DNA from 2 places in the Pseudoalteromonas sp. CO325X genome. Region 2 is predicted to be linked to the other one. Evidence: predicted binding sites of a transcription regulator. Region 2 holds the regulator's gene; the other holds the start of a gene.
The links. The regulator NrdR, encoded in region 2, represses ribonucleotide reductase genes. The targets are predictions, from matches to a motif close to AAACACNANATNTNGTGTTT.

Region 1 (8,970 bases), on a different contig from region 2:
TCCTTACCTTCTTGCATAATATTGAGCATGTGCTGCGTACCAGAGAGGTGCAAGGCTTCATCACGAGCGATAAGCTTAATGATTTTCGCATTGCCTTCCATCAGCTCACGCTCTGCAAACGCAAACGAGCATGCAAATGACACATAGAAGCGAATGGCTTCAAGAATATTCACCGACATCATCGCTAAATACAAACGTTTCTTAAGCTCGTACAGGCTCACATCAATGACATCGCCGTTAACGGTGTGCTGACCTTCGCCGTACAGGTTATAAATTGATGTTAAGTGGATTAAGTCATCATAGTAACGAGTCACCGCGTCGGCACGCTCATTGATTTTGTCATTGGTGACAATGTCATCAAAAATAAGCTCAGGGGATTGCGTTACATTGCGAATGATATGAGTGTATGAGCGACTGTGGATGGTCTCACTGAACGCCCATGTTTCTATCCAGGTCTCCAACTCGGGTAGCGACACGATAGGTAGCAAGGCAACGTTGGGTGAGCGCCCTTGAACACTGTCTAGCAGGGTTTGGTATTTCAGGTTACTCAAGAAAATGTGACGTTCATGATCGGGCAAGGATTGAAAATCAACACGGTCTTTGCTGACATCCACTTCTTCCGGGCGCCAAAAGAAAGACAGTTGCTTTTCAATTAACTTCTCAAAAATAGGGTACTTCTGCTGGTCGTAACGTGACACATTCACCGTTTGCCCAAAAAACATCGGTTCTTTTAATTGGTCGTTATGATTACGGCTAAAAGTGGTGTATGACATAGTCGTGGGGTCTCAATCTACTTGGTAGAACAACAAAGGAATGCGGCTGTACACAGCCGCATGCTGTAATTATATTTTACACGCGCCGCCTTCACAGCCGTCATCGGCTTGTTCTGGCTTAAGCTCGTCTTGCGAGTCAGCTGCACCATCACGAGTGTTATGGTAGTACAACGTTTTGACACCCAGCTTGTACGCGGTCAATAAGTCTTTAAGCAGTAACTTCATAGGTACTTTACCGCCTTCGAACTTGTTTGGATCATAGTTGGTATTGGCTGAAATCGTTTGGTCAACGAACTTCTGCATAATGCCAACAAGTTGCAAGTAGCCATCGTTAGAAGGGATATCCCAAAGTAACTCGTACTGCTCTTTCAAACGCTCATATTCAGGCACTACCTGCTTCAAAATACCGTCTTTGGATGCTTTAACGCTGATGTGTCCACGCGGTGGCTCAATGCCGTTCGTGGCATTAGAAATCTGCGATGATGTCTCTGAAGGCATTAACGCTGATAGCGTCGAGTTACGCATACCATGGGTTTTAATGCTTTCGCGTAGTCCATCCCAGTCAAGGTGTAACGGCTCGTCACACACACTATCGAGATCCTTCTTATAAGTATCGATAGGCATAATGCCTTGAGCATAGGTTGTTTCGTTAAACTTAGGACAAGCGCCTTTTTCTTTTGCTAATTCATTTGACGCTTTCATTAAGTAATATTGAATCGCCTCAAAAGTTTTGTGTGTTAGCGCGTTGGCGCTGCCATCAGAATAACGTTTGCCATTTTTAGCTAAGTAATAGGCAAAGTTAATGACGCCAATACCTAAAGTACGGCGGCCCATGGTGGCGTTATACGCTGCAGGAACAGGGTACTCTTGGTAATCCAACAGACTATCTAGGGCGCGAACACCTAGTTCGGCCAGCTCTTCGAGCTCGTCGAGTGAATTAATAGCACCGAGGTTAAATGCCGATAGCGTACACAAGGCAATTTCGCCTTCTTCGTCCATAACATTATTCATCGGTTTAGTCGGCAGCGCGATTTCTAAACATAAATTAGATTGGCGAATAGGCGCGACTTTAGCATCGAATGGGCTGTGAGTATTACAGTGATCCACGTTTTGCAGATAGATGCGCCCAGTGCTGGCACGCTCTTGCAAAAACATCGAAAACAGCTCAATGGCCTTGATACGTTTTTTGCGAATACTGTCGTCTTGTTCGTACTGCACATATAGCTGTTCGAACTTTTCTTGGTCTTCGAAAAAGGCATCGTACAAGCCTGGCACATCCGATGGACTGAACAAGGTAATGTGGCCGTCTTTAATGAGTCGGGTATACATCAGCTTATTAAACTGCACACCATAATCTAGATGGCGTACCCGGTTGTCATCGACACCTCGGTTATTTTTCAAGACCAGCAGGTTTTCCACTTCCAAGTGCCACAGTGGGTAGAAGAGTGTGGCTGCGCCGCCGCGCACCCCACCTTGAGAGCAGCTTTTTACTGCCGTTTGGAAGTGCTTATAAAATGGGATACAGCCTGTATGGTAGGCTTCACCGTTGCGGATTGGGCTGCCTAGGGCACGAATGCGTCCGGCGTTAATACCAATACCGGCTCGTTGTGATACGTATTTAACGATTGCAGAAGAGGTCGCGTTAATGGAATCTAGGCTATCGTCACACTCAATCAGTACACATGAGCTAAATTGACGAGTCGGTGTGCGCACACCCGACATAATCGGTGTTGGCAACGAAATTTTGAATGTAGAAACGGCATCGTAAAAGCGCTTAACATAGTCAAGACGCGTTTCTTTTGGGTATTCAGAGAATAAGCTGGCAGCCACTAATACATATAAAAATTGCGCGCTCTCGTAAATATCGCCAGTCACACGGTTTTGGACTAGGTATTTACCTTCCAACTGCTTTACTGCGGCGTAGCTGAAGTTTAAGTCTCGGCTATGATCAATAAAGGCATCCATTTGCTCGAACTCAGACTGAGTGTAATCAGTGAGTAAATGTTGATCGTAGCGTTTATCTTCAACGAGCTTAACTACGTGATCATACAGCTTCGGTGGCTCAAATTGGCCATAAGCTTTCTTTCTTAGATGGAAGATAGCAAGGCGAGCTGCCAAAAACTGATAGTCAGGAGTGTCTTTTGAGATCAGATCTGCTGCTGACTTAATGATTGTCTCATGAATGTCTTCGGTGCGGATACCGTCATAGAACTGAATATGGGACTTAAGTTCAACTTGTGAGACAGATACATTATTCAGACCTTCTGCCGCCCAAGTAATAACGCGATGGATTTTATCTAAATCCAGCGCTTCCTTACGTCCGTCGCGTTTACTAACAGATAGCTGTTGGTTCATAGTTATTGCCCGTATTTATAATTAGTTGTCTTAGCGCACGGCTGAGAAATACGTGTTGCCGCCCGTATTTACATCAGCGGATGTTACTTTACTGCCAGGATAGTGCTTCGCTATCACCTATTTATGAGTACAGCAGATTAAAGCACGGCCTAATTGGCCAAGATTTAAACACTATATATGGTGTTTTCATCACAGCGACTCACAAGATAGTGGGGTAGCGATGCTTTTGCAAGAGGCGCATACCTTGACAATCTGTGGATAACTACAAGGGGTTAGTGATCGTTAACCTTATAGCATTTTTAAAGCTGTATTTAGATGAAAATCAACGCCAAAAAAAACAATTTAAACGAAATTTTTGTACCGATAGCGACTGATTTTTTTATCATCAATACGCTTAAATTGTATTCGTGACGATCATTTCAAATCACTATATCTGGTGTTCAAAAATTAACAAGCCACCAGATATAGTGTATTCGTCATCCGCGAATTTGCCAATACAATGCGCGGATCATTTTCGATCACAGTAATTTTTCGAAGTGCAATAAATAGTTAACGCTAACGTCGTTGTTAAGGGTAAATTGTTTTGTCAGCGGGTTATAACTTAAGCCGGCGCTGTGACGCACTTTGAGCCCTTGTTGCTCAGCCCATGCTATAAGTTGCGAGGGGCGAATAAACTTACTATGGTCGTGCGTACCTTCAGGAACCATTTTTAGCACCTTCTCCGCGCCCACTATTGCCAGCAAATAGGCTTTAGTGGTTTTATTGAGCGTAGAGAAATACACGTTTGCTCCTGGTTTAGCGAGGCGGGCGGCGGCGGCAATAACCGACTCGGGCTCAGGCACATGCTCAAGCATTTCCATACAAGTGACCACATCAAACTGTTCACTGTGGTGCTCGCTAAATGCCTCGGCAGTGCTTAACTGATAATCCACTTTTACCCCAGACTCCAGCGCGTGCAGCTTGGCGACATTTAGCGGCTCTTGGCCCATATCAATTCCCGTGACTTGGGCGCCAAGCTTGGCCATGCTCTCAGCTAAAATTCCGCCTCCGCAGCCTATATCCACGGCCTGCTTCTGCGCCAGTCCTTGTGCGTGCTGGGCGATGAAATCCAGTCGCAGAGGGTTGATATCGTGCAGTGGTTTGAATTCGCCGTCGAAATCCCACCAACGTTCGGCAATGGCTTCAAATTTAGCTATTTCACTGTGGTCTACATTTTGATGTTCGGTCATATAAAACTTCCTCGTGTTTATGAGGCCATTATACGGGGGGATTTTCGCAAATCGCAAAGATTTAGCGCCTGTAAAATCAAAAATAATGTGATAGCATGAACGCAGATAATAACGACAAATGACAGTCGCTGATTCTCCTTCACTTTGTTGGGGACGGAAGCTGTCAATGAAGAAGGAAAGTGGAATCAATGACTGATCTCGCCAACGAAGTCCTTCCGGTTAATATTGAAGATGAGTTAAAAAATTCCTACCTCGATTACGCCATGAGTGTAATCGTAGGGCGTGCGCTTCCCGATGTGCGTGATGGGCTTAAGCCTGTTCACCGTCGTGTGTTGTTCGCCATGAATGAACTCCGCAATGACTGGAATAAACCCTATAAAAAATCGGCTCGTGTAGTCGGTGATGTAATTGGTAAATACCACCCCCATGGCGACAGTGCAGTGTACGACACCATCGTACGTATGGCGCAGCCATTCTCCTTGCGTTACATGCTTGTTGATGGTCAAGGTAACTTTGGCTCGGTAGATGGTGACTCAGCGGCAGCGATGCGTTATACCGAAGTGCGTATGGCGAAGCTATCACAAGAGCTACTGGCTGACTTAGAAAAAGAAACTGTAGACTTTGTGCCGAACTACGACGGCACCGAGCAAATCCCAGATGTGTTGCCGACCAAAGTGCCTAACTTACTCGTCAATGGTTCTTCGGGTATTGCCGTCGGTATGGCGACTAACATACCGCCGCATAACCTCACCGAAGTGATCAATGGTTGTTTGGCGCTTATTAAAGAGCCGGAAACCACGATTGAAGAATTGATGGACTACATTCCTGGTCCTGATTTCCCTACTGCAGCCATTATCAATGGCAAAAAGGGCATTGAGCAGGCTTATAAAACCGGCCGTGGGAAGATTTATATCCGCGCTCGTGCCGATGTCGAAGTGGATGAAAAAACCGGGCGCGAAACCATTGTTGTCCATGAAATCCCGTACCAGGTTAACAAAGCGCGCTTGATTGAAAAAATCGCCGAACTGGTTAAAGACAAGAAGATTGAGGGGATCAGTGCGCTGCGTGATGAGTCTGATAAAGACGGTATGCGCATTGTTATCGAGGTAAAACGCGGCGAAGTCGGCGAAGTCATCCTCAATAACCTGTACGCACAAACGCAAATGCAAACAGTGTTTGGCATGAACATGGTTGCCTTAGATGGCAATCAGCCACGTTGTTTCAACCTCAAAGAGATGCTTGAAGCCTTTATTCTGCATCGTCGTGAAGTGGTCACTCGCCGGACTGTATACGATTTACGTAAAGCCCGTGACCGTGCACACACCCTTGAAGGCCTTGCTATTGCCCTGGCGAATATCGACCCGGTCATTGAGCTGATCCGCAAGTCGCCAACACCGGCCGAGGCGAAAGAAGCGTTAGTATCTCGCCCGTGGGAGCTCGGCAATGTAAAAGCCATGCTGGAAAAAGCCGGTGATGATGCTGCGCGTCCAGACTGGCTTGCTGATGGCCTAGGTATTCGCGATGGTCAATACTATCTATCAGAGCCCCAAGCTCAGGCTATTTTGGAGCTGCGCTTACATAAGCTGACAGGCCTAGAGCACGGTAAAATCCTTGATGAATACCAAGAGCTACTTGAGCTTATCGCTGAGTTGTTACATATCCTCGGTTCACCTGAGCGTTTGATGGAAGTGATCCGTGACGAGTTAGTATTGATTAAAGACACCTATGGCGATGAACGTCGTACTGAAATCAGTGCTGCGGCGCACGACATCAGCTTGGAAGATTTAATCAACGAAGAAGATGTGGTGGTGACCTTGTCCCATGAAGGCTATGTTAAGTACCAGCCTTTGAGTGATTATGAGGCCCAGCGTCGAGGCGGTAAGGGTAAGTCGGCAACGAAGATGAAAGATGAAGATTTCATCGAACGCTTACTGGTCGCCAATACCCACGACACCATTTTATGCTTCTCCAGCGCAGGGCGTTTGTATTGGCTGAAAGTCTATCAATTGCCACTTGCCAGCCGCGCAGCGCGTGGTAAGCCGATTGTTAACTTACTTCCGCTCGAAGCTGATGAACGTATCACCACGATATTACCTGTGCGTGAATACGAAGAAGACAAGTTTATTGTCATGGCGACCGCCAGCGGTGTTGTTAAGAAAACGCCACTGACGGCCTATAGCCGTCAACGCGCCAGCGGCATCATCGCGATTAATCTGAACGAAGGGGATAGCTTAATCGGTGCACGTATCACCACTGGTGAAGACGACATCATGCTATTTACCGAGCACGGCAAAGTAGTGCGTTTCAATGAGAAACAACGCGACGCTGAAACGGGTGAAGTTAAACGTGACCCTGAAACGGGCGAAGAACTGCTCGCTCTGCGTCCTATGGGCCGCACTGCGACAGGTGTTCGTGGCATCAAGATGCCAGACGACGTCAAAGTGGTATCGTTAATTGTACCGCAAGGGGATGGCGCTATCCTGACCGTGACTGAGAATGGCTATGGTAAACGCACACCATTAGAAGAGTATCCTGCTAAGAGTCGAGCGACACAAGGCGTGGTCTCAATTAAAGTGAGCGAGCGCAATGGCCCTGTAGTTGGTGCGGTGCAAGTCGATGACAATGATGAAATCATGATCATTTCTAATCGCGGGACCTTAGTACGTACTCGTGTTAATGAAGTGTCTCGCGTTGGCCGTAACACGCAGGGGGTCATTTTGATCCGTACCATTGACGGTGAGGCTGTGGTTGGGTTACAACGTATCGAAGAAATCGATGATGAAGACCTAGTCGAGATAGAGCAAAATGAGGTGCCAGAAAATTCACAGGCACCCACTGCAGGCGATGACACGCCTGAGTAAATCTCTTAGTATATGAAAGCGGCTTCGGCCGCTTTTTTTATTTGTTGATAATACCTTTCGAGCACTTAATCGTGGTGCATAGCGTCCTAGGTGTTATCCATACGCATATGGAATGAGGAAATAGAAGTAATGAGCGTATACAACTTTTGTGCAGGCCCTGCCATGTTGCCACCCGAGGTTATGAAAAAGGCACAGAGTGAATTTTTGGATTGGCAAAATCTTGGAGTATCGGTGATGGAAGTGAGTCACCGAGCCGAGCCGTTTTTAACCATGGCGCAACAGTGCGAGGCGCGTTTGCGCCGGTTAATGAACATTAGCGATGATTTTGCCGTGCTCTTTATGCATGGTGGCGGTCGTGGTCAATTTGCCGCTGTGCCAATGAATTTGCATTTGGACGATGCACCAGCGGTGTATGTTAATACCGGTATTTGGTCTGACGGCGCGGCGACAGAAGCGCGTAAGTACACCGATGTGGTTGAACTGAACGTACGTGATGACCGTGATGGTCAGTTTGGCGTAACACCGGTGGCGCAATGGCCATTGCCTGAAAAAGCCAGCTACATTCATTATTGCCCTAATGAAACCATTGATGGTGTTGAATTATTTGACGTGCCTCGCCACCCTAGTGCGCCCATCGTGGCCGATATGTCGTCGATGATTCTATCGCGGGAAATCAATGTTGATGACTTTGATGTTATTTACGCCGGTGCGCAAAAAAATATTGGTCCTTCAGGGCTTGCTATTGTGATTGTTCGTAAGACGCTGCTTGAGCGCCAAGGTCTGCCGCGCCCAGGAATACTGGATTACGCGGTGGAGGCCAAGCAGGGCAGTATGTATAACACGCCGCCGACCTTCGCTTGGTATCTGGCTGATGAAGTATTTAAATATCTCGAGGAGCACGGTGGTGTTCCAGCTATGCAGCGCCATAATAAAAATAAAGCGGCCATCTTGTACGATTACATCGATAGCTCCTCGTTTTACAATAATAAAGTGGACAAAGCCTGCCGCTCATTGATGAATGTACCGTTTTGGTTGAATGACGAGCGTCATAACGAGCGCTTCTTAGCGTTGTCTAAACAAGCGGGCTTGCTGGCGTTAGAAGGGCATCGTTTTGTTGGCGGAATGCGTGCGAGTATCTATAACGCCATGCCGGTTGCCGGTATTGAAGCGCTAGTGACCTTTATGGATGAGTTTGCCAAGGAGCATGGGTGATGGAGTCATTACATTTAGCGCCAATTAAAGGCGTCAATGGCGAGGTCACCCTCCCAGGTTCAAAAAGTCTTTCTAACCGCATCTTATTGCTGGCAGCGCTTGCACAGGGCAATACCACGGTGACCAACCTGCTCGATAGCGATGATATTCGTCATATGCTTGCAGCGCTCTCGGCCTTAGGGGTTAAGGTTGAATTGAGCGATGATAAAACGCAGGCTGTGGTGCACGGGCGGGGCGGTGAACTGGATACCCCAGATGAAGCTTTGTTCCTTGGTAACGCGGGCACCGCATTTCGACCACTGACTGCGGTGCTAGCAGCAACTTCGGGCTCTTTCACACTGACAGGCGAGCCGCGCATGGAAGAGCGTCCGATTGGTCACTTGGTGGATGCGCTACAGTCCCTCGGAGCCGATATTCACTACAGCAAACAGCGCCACTATCCGCCGTTGGTGATTCACGGTCAAGGACTCAGCGGGGGGGAAGTAAGCATTGATGGCAGTATTTCCAGTCAGTTTCTGACCGCTTTATTGATGGCCGCTC
Region 2 (8,970 bases):
CCACCCATAGCTGACCACTCGGTGATAAGGTAATAGCCATCACCGCTTCGGTCATACTCGAGAGTGCATTATGGCGCTCAACCCGGCCCGCGTGGGCAAGCCAAAGGCCCTCGCTGAAGCTCGCCAGCCAAATATTGTTTTGTTCATCGCGGTAAATATCGGAAAACCAGATGCTTTGATCCAGTGCTGCTGGCTCAACCCATTGCCACTCTTTAGAATTATCGCGATACAGTAATCGTCCATAGGTTGAGATCCACAATGCGCCATCGGAGTCACTCATAAACTTATACACCGCCGCATTACTGGCGTTGGGTAAAGTAAATGGCCGTAGCTCATCATCTATGTCTAAGAAGTAAGCTCCTAATTCAGAGGCCAGGTATAAAGTGCCTTCTAGCCAGGCTAAGTCGTGGATAATGGTTTGTGCTAAACGATCAGGCAGGGTCACCCGCGCAGTTATTTTTAAACGCAAGCGCGATGACGACGATGACATATTGGTTAAGCGCAGTAAGTAGTTTTCACTGACTAACCACACGCCTTGCGGTGCCAGTGCCATTTTACTGACCGAAATTTGGTTGATGGCAGTCAGACGTCCCTGAATACGGCCGCTGCGCCGACGCTCGCTCTCGGGCAAATGAAAAGCGACCTGATTGCGCTCGATATAAAACAGTTCGTTGGCTGCCACCCAAATATTGCCTTTATCATCTTGCAATATATCGCGCACCGGGCCGCCAATACCAAACTCAAAGTAATTCATTGAATCAGGGTCAAGTACGGAGATGCCGCGCTTGGTGCCTATCCACAACAACCCTTCTTTATCAATCAATAACTTATTGATTGCATTACTATTGAGGAAGTTGCTATTTTGCTGGGTAAAGTTAGTGAAGTGGTCGCCATCAAAGCGACTTAAACCAAATTGAGTGCCGACCCAAATATAGCCTTTGTTATCTTGGGTGACACTTTTGAGGGATTGTGAAGGCAGACCATTTCGGGTATTCCATTGCTTAACCACATAATCCGTGATTGATGCCGACGCCAAGTGCGAAGCAAAAACTGCCCACACCAATACTAGTGACTGAAAAAACCGCTGCAATGTCACACCCAGACTCAAATCTTATATTCCTGGCAAATAACCTACTTTAATTAACGCTTGGAGGCAAATTAGCGAGCATATGCCGGCAAGAATATCATCTGCCATAATCCCAAGCCCACCATGCAGACGTTTATCAAGCATACGGATTGGTCCAGGCTTGGCAATATCGAAAAAACGAAACAGGGCAAAGCCCACCACTAAGGTCTGCCAATTAATAGCCGCTCCTATCATGGTAATATAAAACCCTGCCACTTCGTCCCAAACAATAGCCGGATGGTCGTGCACACCCAAGTCATCTGCGGTTTTACCACAGGCCCACACACCCACAGTGCATAGCATGAGTGCCATTGCTGCCTGCACCCACAGTGGCATACCCCAGGTCATAAAAATAAAAGGAATTGCCGCAAAGGTGCCAACTGTACCTGGGGCTTTGGGACTTAAACCTAAGCCAAAGCCTAGGCCTAAAAACTGATGACCGCGACGTAGATTAAATAAGCTTGTAGTGATCACGCGTCACCCTGTATAAAATGTTCAAAGCCCACTTGGGCGACATCGAGTTTATCTTCACCGTTAAGTACCTCGACCTTTCCCTCGCCACCACGAATTTGGCCAATGCACACAGCCTCGATGCCATACTGACTCAAACGATTGTCCAGCATCGCTTTATGATTCTCGGGTACCGTGTAAAGCAACTCATAGTCATCACCATAGCCAAGCACATAAGGCCATTTAGCCTCGCCTTCAATGCTTTGACGAAAGGCTTCTGACGTTGGAATTTTATCGGCATGAATGGTGGCACTGACCAAAGACATATCTAAAATATGCTGTAAATCGGCCAACAGCCCATCGGAGATATCAATGGCAGAGCTGGCGTAGCCACGCAAAACCTGTCCTGCTGCTACCCGGGGCGTCGGGTATTCCAATTTAGTGGTCAGCTTCTTCAGCCATTCAGGGGCAATATCTAAGTGTTGTTTGCGCGCTTCGATAGCCAAGCCTGCATCACCCAACGGTCCGGTAACATAAATCCAATCGCCGGGTTTAGCACCGCCGCGTGTTAACGCTTTGCCGGTAGGCACCGTGCCTTTGGCGCATACGGTAACAGTAAGCGGGCCTTGCGTAGTATCACCACCAATGATTTGCACGTTGAAATATTCTGCTATTTCATGCATGCCTGCGGTGAACTCCTCTAACCATTCTACTTCGGCTTTCGGTAAGGTAAGCGCCACAGAAACCCACGCAGGCTCGGCGCCCATAGCAGCAAGGTCACTGAGGTTAACGGCGATAGCCCGGTGCCCCAAAGCTCGCGGTGACATATCTTCAAAAAAGTGCACACCAGCTACCATGGTGTCTGTGGTAATGGCTAATTGGCTGTTTTCCGGAATACTCACCAACGCGCAGTCATCACCTATGCCAAGATTAACATCCCGGCGTGTGATCCCTCGGCCTTTAAAGTATCGGTTTATTAATTCAAATTCTTGCATACACAAAAAAGCCGGCCTCAGCCGGCTCTCCTTGTTAAAGGTGCTTAGCTATTACGTAGCTGCTTAATGGCTTTATCAAGCACACCATTAACGAATTTATGACTATCATCGGCACCAAACATTTTCGCCAGCTCAATGCCTTCATTGATGGCCACTTTGTATGGCACATCATCGCGGAATTTAAGCTCATACGCACAAAGTCGTAAAATGGCTTTTTCTACCATATCGATTTCTTCGTACGGACGCGTCAAATGCGGAGCTAAGACTTCGTCTAGCTGTTTTGAGTTAACGGCAACACCGCGCGCTAAGTCTTTAAAATACTCTACATCGACCTTAGTCACGTCATTTTCGATTAACATGTTTTGTTCGATATCAGCAATAGCGTTACCGCTCATTTGCCAAGAGTAAACGGCCTGTAAGGCCAATATGCGCGCTTTGCGTCTCGCTGCTGGTTTCACTGTGAACCCTTAAATTTTGTCTAAAACATTAACCATTTCTAGGGCACCTAATGCAGCTTCGCCGCCTTTGTTGCCCATTTTTGTACCGGCACGCTCAATGGCCTGCTCTATGCTTTCAGTCGTTAATACGCCAAAAGCAACCGGTACATCATACTCAAGCGATACCTGCGCCAAGCCTTTATTCGACTCACCGGCAACTAAATCAAAGTGCGGAGTGCCGCCACGAATGATCACGCCCAAGGCGATGATAGCATCGAACTCACCTTTGGCGGCAATGCGCTTGGCAGCAAGAGGTAACTCAACCGCACCCGGCACATACACCACGGTAATATCATCATCGCTGACGTTACCTGTACGCTTTAGCTCATCGACTGCACCGTCCAATAAACTGCGACCAATGTAGTCGTTAAAACGCGAAATCACGATGGCAAATTTTTTGCCCGGTGCAAACTTGTTACCTTCAATAATTTTCATCTGTAAACCTTAATTGATTCTGCCAAGGCGTGATGCCGGCGAAATGCGGGTATCGCAAAATTGCCGCGCATCATAGCATAATTGAAAAAAAATAGCTGCTTATTCTGGCTGTACGTAGTCAACCACCTCAAGGTGGAAACCTGACAGCGCATGATACTTCTTCGGCATGCTCATTAAGCGCATTTTAGTGATGCCTAAATCCGCTAAGATTTGCGAGCCGATGCCCACGGTGCGCGATGTCCCCTGGATTTTGCGGTGGTTAGCACTTTGGCCAGCATCTTCTAAAGCAAAGGCCTTAACCATAGCTTCGATATCCTCACTGCGCTCTTGCTTACCAAGGATAACCAACACACCATCATGTTCGGCGATATAGGCCATGGCGTTAGACAATGTCCAACTGCGGTCCGCGCCTCGATCGGAAAGTAAAATATCGTTAAAGGTGCTTTGCAAATGCACCCGCACTAAGGTTGGGTCGCTGATATCACCTTTGATCATCGCATAGTGCAACTGACCATCGATGGTGTCTTTGTAGGTAACTAAATCAAACTCACCGTACTGTGTTGGCAGCTTACACTTCGCCACTTGCTCGATAGTGGTTTCATTGAGGTTACGGTACTCGATTAAATCGGCAATAGTGCCCATCTTTATGCCATGCTCTTTAGCAAAAACTTCGAGTTGCGGGCGACGCGCCATGGTGCCATCGGGGTTCAGGATTTCGACGATAACCGAGGACGGCTCAAGGCCCGCAAGGCGTGCTAAATCGCAGCCAGCCTCAGTATGCCCTGCACGTGTCAGTACGCCGCCTGGCTGCGCCATAATAGGGAAAATATGCCCCGGCTGAACGATATCTTCAGGCACTGCCCCTTTGGCAACAGCGGCTTGTACCGTGCGGGCACGATCTGCGGCCGAAATACCGGTGGTCACCCCTTTTGCCGCTTCAATGGACAAGGTAAAGTTGGTTGAGAATTGCGCGCCGTTATTACTGACCATCAAAGGCAGTGCTAGTTGTTCACAACGCGCCTGGGTAAGCGTTAAGCAAATAAGGCCTCGGCCATAGGTGGCCATGAAATTAATGGCATCGGCGCTGATGTGCTCGGCGGCGATAATGAGATCGCCTTCGTTTTCACGATCTTCATCATCCATGAGGATAACCATCTTGCCATTTTTAATGTCGTCGATGATCTCCGCTGCGGTGTTTAAACTCATATCTTGCCCATTATCGTTTATTTTATAAATCCAGCTTGCGCCAGCAAGCTCTCGGAAACTGAGGATTGAGGCTGCTCAGCCTTGGCACCATTAATTAGGCGCTCTAAATAGCGAGCTATTTGGTCAACCTCAAGGTTAACCTGGGTGCCCACTTGAAAATCTGCAATCGTGGTTTGCTCTAAAGTATGCGGCACAATGGTCAACTTAAAGCGGCTACCATGAACCTCGTTGACGGTCAGACTGGCACCATCAATACACACCGAACCTTTATAGGGAATATACTTCATCAGTTCGGCGTCGGTTTGCAGCCAATATTCAATTGCGCGGGCGTTGCTACGCACATCAACCACTTCGGCAATGCCGTCTACGTGCCCAGAAACCAAATGACCCCCTAGCCTTGATAACGGCTGCAGCGCCTTTTCAAGATTAACACGTTGGCCTTGCTGGTAATGCGCAAAGCGTGTAAGTGATAAGGTTTCGCGCGATACATCGGCACTGAACCCATCACTGAATTTTTGTGTCACCGTAAGGCAAACGCCATTCGTGGCAATGCTGTCACCCAAGGCGACATCGTCCATGTTGAGACTATCGCTGCTGACGCGCACTTTTAAATCGCCATCAACAAGAGTGAGTGAGCTCAAGGTTCCGGTTGCTTCTATAATGCCTGTAAACATGGCTATTCCACTGCTCTTTTATCTAGGGTTAGGCGCACATCTTCGCCTATCGGGCGCATATCGCTAAATTGCATTTTTTCAATGTCGTTCATATCGGCAAATGGGCCTATGTTCACCAGCCCTTTGGCACCTTGGCCCATGAATTTAGGGGCCAAATAAACCACATAACGATCAATAAGCTGCTGCTTCGCAAAGGCCCCCGCTAGGGTCGCGCCTCCTTCAAGCCACAGCGAATTAATATCATCTGCAGCCAGTTGCGTGAGTAACGCGGCTAAATCTACATGGCCATCGTTATCCCCGGCAACATACAACTCGGTTACATTGTTGGGCCATTGCTGCACTTTATCAAGCGCAGGTGCTGTGCGTGAGCGCACGATAATAATCTTACCGGGTGTCTGCATTAACGCTAAATCGGGTGTGAGCCGGTAGCGACTGTCGATAATCACCCGCACCGGTTGACGCACTTGCGCCAGCGGGTAATCGGCAAGTTGCTGTTCGTTTAGACGCACATTTAATTGCGCATTGTCGCTTATCACCGTATCGGCTCCCGAGACAATGGCGCAATGTTGCGCTCGCAGGCTATGCACATCGGCACGGGCGTCACTGCAGGTAATCCATTTACTTTGGCCATTGGCGAGCGCCGTTTTGCCATCAATGCTGGCTGCTAGTTTGCAAGTGACAAACGGGCGCTGAGCACGCATGCGTTTTAAAAAGCCGGTATTAAGCGCTTCGGCTTGGGCACCGAGCAAACCATACTCAACGTCGATGCCAGCGGCCTCAAGCATCGCCATGCCCCGACCACTGACTTGTGGGTTAGGGTCTTGCATAGCACACACTACTTTAGCAACTTTTGCAGCTATCAAGGCGCCTGCACAAGGGCCGGTGCGGCCGGTATGGCTGCACGGCTCTAAGGTCACATATGCGGTGGCTCCCTCGGCATTTTCTGCAGCGGCATTTAAGGCATGAATTTCTGCATGCGGCGTCCCCGCCTGAATATGAAAGCCTTCGCCAATCACCTTATCATCTTTAACCAACACGCAGCCCACATTCGGATTGGGGGTGGTGGTAAAACGCCCCTGCCAGGCTAAGGCGATAGCGCGGCGCATAAAGTGCTCATCTTGTGCACTGAAGCTCATATTAGTCCCCTAGACGGGCGATTTCTTCGCCAAATTCGCGGATATCTTCAAACGAGCGGTACACCGATGCAAAGCGCACATAGGCCACTTTATCCAGCCCTTTCAGCGCTTCCATAATACATTCGCCAATAAGCAAAGAGCTGACCTCTCGTTCACCGGTCGCTCGAATTTGCGATTTGATTTGATGCACCACCTCATCAACCTGCTCGGTTTTCACTGGCCGCCTTTCTAAGGCACGATGTAAGCCATTTAGGAGCTTATCTTCGTTGAATGGTTCACGTGAGCCGTCCCGTTTAATCACGCGCGGCATCACCAACTCGGCGCCTTCAAAAGTAGTGAAACGTTCATGGCAATCAATGCATTCGCGACGGCGTCGAACCTGATGGCCGCCGCCCACTAATCGGGAGTCGATAACCTTGGTATCTTTGGCGCTGCAAAAAGGACAATGCATAGTGACTGGGGTTCCTGTAGAAAACAAAAAGGCCGCTATTTTTGCGGCCTTTATCATACACAAATGTTTGCCTAATGGCTATTTAGTGCAGCTTAAGCATACACTGGAAACTTAGCACAAATCGCTTTCACTTGCTCTTTCACTTTTGCCTGAACATCAGTGCTTTCGATGTTATCAAGTACATCGCAGATCCAGCCAGCAAGTTCTTTCGCTTCTGCTTCTTTAAAGCCACGGCGAGTAATCGCTGGTGAACCAAGACGTAAACCAGAAGTGACAAACGGTGAACGTGGATCATTCGGTACTGAGTTCTTATTCACCGTGATATTGGCGTTACCGAGTGCTGCATCAGCATCTTTACCAGTAATGTCTTTATCTATTAAATCAAGCAGGAATAGGTGGTTGTCTGTTTTTCCTGATACCACTTTATAACCGCGCTCTTGTAACACTGATACCATTGCTTGTGCGTTAGCCACAACCTGTTGCTGGTATGCTTTAAATTCTGGCTGTAGTGCTTCTTTGAAAGCCACCGCTTTGGCTGCAATAACGTGACACAGTGGGCCACCTTGACCGCCTGGGAAAACCGCGCTGTTAAGCTTCTTATAGATATCTTCATCACCACAATTAGAGATGATCAAACCGCCGCGTGGACCCGCTAGCGTTTTGTGCGTGGTGGTAGTGATCACATGTGCGTAAGGCACTGGGCTTGGGTACACACCGGCAGCGATAAGGCCGGCTACGTGTGCCATATCTACAAATAAGTAAGCACCGACTTTATCGGCAATCTCGCGGAAACGCTGCCAATCAACGATACCAGAATAAGCTGAGAAACCACCAATGATCATCTTTGGCTTATGCTCAAGGGCAAGGGCTTCAACTTGATCATAATCGATCTCACCGGTTTGCTCATTCAAACCATATTGAATGGCATTGTAGGTTTTGCCTGAGAAGTTTACATGTGCACCATGAGTTAAGTGACCACCATGAGCTAAGCTCATGCCTAGTACAGTGTCGTGTGGCTGAAGTAGCGCTTGAAACACTGCGGCGTTAGCTTGCGAGCCTGCATGTGGTTGCACGTTTGCATACTCAGTGCCAAACAGCTCGTTAGCACGGTCAATCGCCAATTGCTCAACAACGTCGACGTGCTCACAACCACCGTAGTAGCGTTTGCCCGGATAGCCTTCGGCATATTTATTGGTAAGCTGTGAGCCCTGCGCTTCAAGTACGCGTGGACTACAGTAGTTTTCCGAGGCAATAAGCTCTATATGCTCTTCTTGACGAGAAACCTCATCGCCCATCGCTTTGGCAAGTTCTGGATCAAAGTCTGCAATGTTCATGCTACGTTCTAACATGCTGTCTCCTAGGTGCAACGTAATTGTCGATTTGAAAGGTGCTATTGTACGCGCAAACCGCGCATTTGCCTATCAAGGATGTGTGAGCTTATTTAAACAAGGATTGAATTTTTTTCACAGCCCTAAAAGAATGATATTTTTAAATCCAAAATATAATAAAAACAAATGAAAGAGCACTTTTTTATTTTTATTACTAATGGAAGAATCGGCTTTTCAGTATCAGTGCAGGTAACTTGTCACTATGGTCAATAAGCCGCCCAGCAACCACATGGATCACTCCTTGGTAGTTTTCTATAACCCCCTTCACTTCCAATAAGCGTGCGGTTAGAAAGGCTTGTTGCTGGGCCTTCGCCGTTGCCTGCCACACCACGACATTGGTGTTGCCAGTTTCATCTTCCAAGGTTAGAAATGTCACTCCTGCGGCACTGCCTGGTGATTGCCGTCCCGTGACCAAGCCAGCAATGGTGACACTGGCACCACTGCGACAAAGACGCAACTGCTGGGCGGTTTTTGCGTGCTGTAACTCCCCTTCGGCGCGTAAATAACACAGTGGATGCGCGCCCATATTGACCCCCATACTGGCGTAATCTTCCAAGGTATCCTGTAACTGACTTGGCGGTGCTAATGGCAATGCATCGCTCTGTTCGTCAA

Region 1: the regulator NrdR is predicted to act here: its motif matches at 3,295-3,314, upstream of nrdA (class 1a ribonucleoside-diphosphate reductase subunit alpha).

What each region holds. Positions count from the first base shown of each region.
Region 1 is NZ_SGPG01000010.1:51,329-60,298, forward strand. It holds gene nrdB (class Ia ribonucleoside-diphosphate reductase subunit beta) at 1-773, opposite strand, end outside; gene nrdA (class 1a ribonucleoside-diphosphate reductase subunit alpha) at 843-3,128, opposite strand; gene ubiG (bifunctional 2-polyprenyl-6-hydroxyphenol methylase/3-demethylubiquinol 3-O-methyltransferase UbiG) at 3,647-4,357, opposite strand; gene gyrA (DNA gyrase subunit A) at 4,546-7,218, shown strand; gene serC (3-phosphoserine/phosphohydroxythreonine transaminase) at 7,348-8,430, shown strand; gene aroA (3-phosphoshikimate 1-carboxyvinyltransferase) at 8,430-8,970, shown strand, end outside.
Region 2 is NZ_SGPG01000002.1:12,413-21,382, forward strand. It holds gene EXT46_RS01395 (diguanylate cyclase) at 1-1,060, opposite strand, end outside; gene EXT46_RS01400 (phosphatidylglycerophosphatase A) at 1,112-1,600, opposite strand; gene thiL (thiamine-phosphate kinase) at 1,597-2,571, opposite strand; gene nusB (transcription antitermination factor NusB) at 2,616-3,029, opposite strand; gene ribE (6,7-dimethyl-8-ribityllumazine synthase) at 3,039-3,503, opposite strand; gene ribBA (bifunctional 3,4-dihydroxy-2-butanone-4-phosphate synthase/GTP cyclohydrolase II) at 3,603-4,709, opposite strand; gene EXT46_RS01425 (riboflavin synthase) at 4,727-5,383, opposite strand; gene ribD (bifunctional diaminohydroxyphosphoribosylaminopyrimidine deaminase/5-amino-6-(5-phosphoribosylamino)uracil reductase RibD) at 5,386-6,519, opposite strand; gene nrdR (transcriptional regulator NrdR) at 6,521-6,970, opposite strand; gene glyA (serine hydroxymethyltransferase) at 7,063-8,319, opposite strand; gene EXT46_RS01445 (error-prone DNA polymerase) at 8,513-8,970, opposite strand, start outside.